2 linked regions of the Pseudovibrio sp. Tun.PSC04-5.I4 genome follow. The protein of the gene in region 2 interacts with the protein of the main gene of each other region in a pairwise test. Links are inferred from orthologs where the notes say so. Each region holds a gene or a part of one and is shown on either strand. Other genes may lie near its edges.

Region 1 (2,752 bases), 2.3 Mb from region 2 along the record:
AAACCAGGGAGGTCATACCTCGGCTCCCTCTAAGTTTCGCATGCGATTGGTCCAGCTTACGGTGATTATACTGATGCCATTGGCTGCCCTTGGTATGTATTTGCAATTTGGCTCTCCTGAGGTGCCAGACCAACCACGCGCAGAGCGTTTGGTCGCACAATCAGGGCAAGCCGATTTGCGGGTGCTCATTGCGCGCACTGAAGACCATTTGCAGGAAAATCCGAAGGATGGTCAGGGCTGGGCAGTCATCGCTCCAGTCTACATGCGCACCGGGCAGTTTGAGAAAGCGCGCCGCGCCTACGCCAATGCGTTGCAACAGTATTCTGAAAATACTGAGCTGATGGTTGGATGGGCAGAAGCCAGCATTTTTGCCAACAACGGGCAGGTCAGCGAAGAAATTGAAAAGGTATTGCGGAGGATCAACCTCGCGCAGCCTGAAATGCTTCAACCTTACTATTATCTGGCCATGGCGATGGGCCAAAAAGGTCAGCTTAATAAGGCTCTGGACGCGTGGAATGCCCTACTGAGAAGTGCAGACCCAACAGCGCCTTGGATAGATGCTGCCAAAGCTCAACGCGATGAACTGATCGCACAAGGTGCCGTCGCATCAAGCAAAATTCCTGAGCTTTCTGCCGCAGCGCAACAACCAGCCAGCCCAACAGCTGAGGAAGTCAGTGCAGCATCGCAAATGAGCGCAGATGACCGCAAAGACATGATCAACCAAATGGTTGTTCAGCTGAATGAGCGTTTAACGGAAGAGGGTGGTTCAGCTGCCGAATGGGCACGATTGATCCAGTCTCGGATTATTCTTGGCGAACAGGTAAAGGCGATCAAAACAGTTGCCCGCGCCAAGGAAAACCTGAAAGACGATGCTGCTGGTCTGAAACAGATCAACCAGCTGGCGGCGAGTTTGAAGTTAACACCTGCCAAATGAGGCAGATAGCATAAATGCTGCGACCAGCTTGAAAAACCTAGTGGCTCAGAGTTGGCAACGTATCTTTGGAACTGGCAAAAATGACACGTAAACAGAAAAGACTCGGCCTCATTGGTCTTGCAGGATTGGTGCTGACGTCAGCCGTCGGCTTGGTTCTTTATGGACTTTCCAGCAGCGTGACCTATTTCCAAAGCCCAAGCGATATTGCTGAACAGCAGATAGCTGTTGGGCAGAGAATTCGTCTTGGTGGTTTGGTGGAAGATGATTCCGTCGATAAAAGTGCTGGCTCCATAATTCTGTTTCGCGTAACCGATCAGGCTGAAACTGTTCCGGTGTTCTTTAAAGGTATTTTGCCAGATCTGTTCCGCGAAGGGCAGGGCATCATCGCCGAAGGTTTTATGGATGAAAAAGGCGTCTTCAATGCCGATTTGGTTCTAGCCAAGCACGATGAGAGCTACATGCCTAAGGAAGTCTATGAGTCACTCAAAGACGAGGGACATTGGATGGAAGAAGAGCAGGCCGCAGTCACCGACCAGAGTTCCAAAATAAATTAATCAAAGTCAGCCCACAACCGGGCCGGAAGTACAGCACCTGAAATGGACTGTAGGAAAACGCAATGATAATTGAAATTGGCCACTATGCGCTCATTCTTGCATTGGTAGTCGCAGCGATTCAATCAGTCTTTCCAGTGTGGGGAGCCGTTCATTCAGATCACCGTCTGATGGGAATGGCGCCTGGCCTTGCAATACTTATGTTCCTTCTGGTTTGCGTTTCCTTTGGCGCATTAACCTGGGCCTATTTGTCCTCTGACTTCTCACTGCTGAATACCTATCAGAATTCGTATAGTGATAAGCCGTTGATCTATAAAATCTCCGGCGTCTGGGGGAACCATGAGGGCTCCATTCTGCTCTGGGTGCTCATTCTTACGTTGTTTGGCGCGCTCGTTGCTGTGTTCTCCCGCAACATTCCTCAACAATTGAGAGCCGCAACACTCGGCGCTCAGGGTTGGGTATCCTTCGCATTCCTTCTGTTTGTTATTGTTGCATCAAATCCGTTCATACGCATTAGCCCGGCTCCGTTACAAGGCACCGGCCTGAACCCAATGCTGCAGGATGTGGGTTTGGCTATACACCCGCCAATCCTTTACATCGGTTATGTTGGCTTCTCCATCGTGTTCGCGTTCGCAGCCGCAGCCCTTATTCTTGGCAAGCTTGATGCCGCATGGGCGCGTTGGGTGCGTCCTTGGATTCTCGTCAGTTGGTCCTTCCTCACCCTCGGCATCGCAATGGGTTCTTATTGGGCTTATTACGAGCTCGGTTGGGGTGGCTGGTGGTTCTGGGATCCGGTTGAAAACGCATCCTTTATGCCATGGTTGACCGGTACCGCCCTGTTGCACTCCGCAATTGTTATGGAGCGCCGTGATGCGCTCAAAGTCTGGACAGTCTTCCTTGCACTTCTGACATTTTCGTTGTCGCTGCTTGGTACCTTCCTCGTCCGTTCTGGTGTCCTGACCTCTGTTCACGCGTTTGCAGTTGATCCAGCTCGTGGTGTCTTTATTCTGGCTATCCTCCTCATCTTCGTAGGTGGATCTCTGGCTTTGTTCGCATGGCGTGCGCCTCTGCTACGTCAGGGTGGTTTGTTCTCTCCCATCAGCCGTGAAGGCGCGTTGGTGCTCAACAACTTGTTCCTTACAACGGCTTGTGCAGCTGTGTTTGTTGGAACGCTCTATCCGCTGGTCCTTGAAGCCTTCTCTGGCAGTAAGATTTCTGTAGGCGCACCATTTTTCAACCTGACATTCGGCCCGATCATGGTGCCCGT
Region 2 (2,916 bases):
CTCGGGTTGATTGCGGATCACATTCACGCAGGTGGTCTTGTTATGGCGGCAACGCATTTACCTTTGAACCTCCCGAACACCAAGTTTTTGCAGCTTTCTGCAGTGACCACAGAGAGTGAGCATATGTTTGCTGAGGCGGATCCTTACTTTGACCAGGACGAGCAGGGTGAGGACTGATCATGGGTTGGATGAAAAGCTTATTTATCCGCGAGTATCAGTTAGCTAACCGCGTTGGTGGTGGTGCTCTGATTGGTGTTCTGTTCTTCCTCGCGGTGGTGACGATTTTCCCATTCGGCGTTGGCCCGGATATGGTTTTACTGGCGCGAATTGGGGCTGCGATCCTTTGGATCGGTGCATTGTTGGCGACCCTGTTGGGGCTGGATCGTTTGTTTCAGGCTGATCGTGAAGACGGCACTCTGGAACTGTTGATTATGTCGGGCCGGTCTTTGGAACTTGTGGTTCTTATCAAGTGTGTTGCACACTGGACCGCAACGGGTCTTCCGCTCGTGCTTGCAACGCCTGTTTTGTCGCTCTTTGTTGGGCTCGATTTTCAGGCGATTGTTTCGGTTACGCTAACGTTGTTGGTCGGCGCTCCTGCACTGACGCTGCTTGGTGCGGTCGGGGCGGGTGTTACCGTCTCTATGCGGCGGGGCGGAGTGTTGCTTTCCATTCTGGTTATTCCGCTGGCAATTCCGATCCTCATTTTCGGTGTGAGTGCGGCGACGGCAGCATCTATGGATACTAATAACTTTCTGGTTCCGTTCCTGTTCTTGTGTGCCTTAACGTTGTTTGGATTGGTTGTCGGGCCGCTTGCAGCAGCAGCAGCGCTACGTATTTCCGGTGATTAACTTAAAGGGATCTGAGTTGGTAGAAAAAATCTACTCAGCTAAATCTTTGTAAATTAGCGAAAAAACCGTGCAATCTCGCGGATGTGATGTCGCGAATTGCGTATAATCAAAGACTGTGATGGGTCCGTGACACTATGTACACATTGATGCCCCGTCATTCTCAGTTTAGAACGGCTCTATGACCTTATACGATCTTGCAAACCCAACCCGGTTCCTGAAGCTTGTGAAAGCTGTGCTTCCATGGCTTATCGTAGCGACGGTCACTGCTCTGGCAGTTGGCTTGTACTTCGCGTTTTTCGTGGCTCCTGAGGATTATCAGCAAGGCCAGACTGTTCGAATTATGTTCGTGCATGTGCCTGCTGCCCAGCTTGCTATGATGTGTTATGCGATGATGGCGCTTTCCTCCGTTGGTTCATTGGTCTGGAAACATCCGCTAGCTGATGTCTCAGCGAAAGCCTCTGCTCCGATTGGTGCTGCTTTTACCTTCCTTGCTTTGTTCTCCGGCGCTGTCTGGGGCAAGCCAATGTGGGGCACATTCTGGGTTTGGGATGCGCGCCTGACTTCCTTCCTTGTGCTGCTGATTATGTACCTTGGTATTATCGCGCTGTGGAAGGCGATTGAGGATCCGATCAAAGCTGCGAAGGTCAACGCTATCATCACGCTGGTTGGCGTGATCAACGTGGTCATCATCAAGTTCTCTGTTGAGTGGTGGAACACGCTGCACCAGCCGTCGAGCCTTATTCGTGCTAATGGTCCTGCAATTCACTCCTCCATTCTTATACCGCTCGGATTGATGGCTCTGGCCTTCATCCTCCTGTTTTTGACACTGCATTTGATGAGCATGCGTAACGAGATTATGCGCCGTCGTATCAGAGCAATGCGGATGCGTGCAGCATCTGTTGCGCCAGCAGTTTCCAGCAGTTCTATTTCTGGTACTGCACCAGCGGGTGGGAGGTAAGTCGCTATGGAATTTATGGATTTCGGTCGTCACGCGGGTTACGTCTTTGCTGCCTACGGTATGGCTGCGGTGGTTATTGCTGCACTTATCGTCTGGGTACGTACAGATAAAACCCGGCTTGAAGGCGAGATGCATGCCTTGGAAGCAAGTGGCATTCGTCGTCGTTCAGCAAGGCGCGCAGCACCTGCTGTTAGCCAAGTGGTCTCCGCCGAAAACAAAGATGATAGTGGGAAATAAGCATAATGGAATCCGGAATGGATGAAGAAAAGAAGTCAGGCGTTTCTCCGCTATTCCTTCTTCCGCTGATTATTGTTGTCGTGCTTGCCATTTTGTTTGCAGCAATGATGTTTTCAGATCGTGACCCAAAGCAGTTGCCTTCAGCTTTGATTGATAAGCCCGCTCCCGAGTTTAATCTTGGTCCGGTTGTTGGGCTTATGGAAAACGGAAAGCAAGTTCCGGGATTCCAGCGTAGCGATCTGGTGGGTAAGGTTAGTGTTGTAAACGTGTTTGCCTCTTGGTGTGCGCCATGTCGCGTTGAGCACAAGTATCTGATGGATCTTGCCAAGGATGATCGCTTCCAGATTGCAGGCCTGAATTACAAAGACACTAACGAGAAAGCGCGCCGGTTCCTTGGTGAACTGGGTAATCCTTACGATCGCGTTGGCTTTGATGGTGGACGCGCGGGTATCGAATGGGGCGTTTACGGTGTGCCGGAAACATTCATCATCGATGAAAAAGCGCAAATCCGCTATAAGTTTATTGGACCATTGAGTGAAGCAACATACCGCGATGTCTTCCTTCCTGAACTTGAAAAAGTGTTGAATAAAAAGTAAGTAAATTCCCATATTAAGGGCTGCGCGACCGAATTTTCAGGGGCTCACTGGGAAGTGATTCCACAGTTATCTGGTTTTTGTTTAGGTTAAGCCTGCTTCAGCGATGACTTAAATAATTACGAAGGACCGATATGCGGTGGTTTTCCTCAAATAGTCTGACAGGTCTTCTTTTCGCAACGGGGATAGGCTTTGCGTCTACCCTGTCTGCCCAGGCTGGCTACCCGAAAGCTGTGATTGAACTGTTTACCAGTCAGGGTTGTTCTTCTTGCCCTCCTGC

The links. The genes of interacting proteins can lie anywhere in the genome.
Region 1: the proteins of BLS62_RS19730 (region 2) and ccmE interact in binary tests that used the Escherichia coli proteins (3 or more experiments, as listed by UniProt). The link is inferred for Pseudovibrio sp. Tun.PSC04-5.I4 from one-to-one orthologs.

The regions. Positions count from the first base shown.
Region 1 is NZ_FNLB01000006.1:811,605-814,356, forward strand. What follows is about bases 1-2,751. They hold ccmE (cytochrome c maturation protein CcmE), read left to right. Parts: upstream 1-1,014; coding sequence 1,015-1,488; downstream 1,489-2,751. Other genes in these bases: ccmI (c-type cytochrome biogenesis protein CcmI), read left to right, coding at 1-934; BLS62_RS08840 (heme lyase CcmF/NrfE family subunit), read left to right, coding at 1,551-2,751. Also shown: more of BLS62_RS08840, read left to right, coding at 2,752-2,752. UniProt on the Escherichia coli protein: Heme chaperone required for the biogenesis of c-type cytochromes. Transiently binds heme delivered by CcmC and transfers the heme to apo-cytochromes in a process facilitated by CcmF and CcmH.
Region 2 is NZ_FNLB01000006.1:3,117,036-3,119,951, forward strand. What follows is about bases 2-2,916. They hold BLS62_RS19730 (heme ABC transporter permease), read left to right. Parts: upstream 2-1,026; coding sequence 1,027-1,806; downstream 1,807-2,916. Other genes in these bases: ccmA (heme ABC exporter ATP-binding protein CcmA), read left to right, coding at 2-177; ccmB (heme exporter protein CcmB), read left to right, coding at 180-848; ccmD (heme exporter protein CcmD), read left to right, coding at 1,822-2,043; BLS62_RS19740 (DsbE family thiol:disulfide interchange protein), read left to right, coding at 2,061-2,639; BLS62_RS19745 (DUF1223 domain-containing protein), read left to right, coding at 2,771-2,916. Also shown: more of ccmA, read left to right, coding at 1-1. UniProt on the Escherichia coli protein: Required for the export of heme to the periplasm for the biogenesis of c-type cytochromes.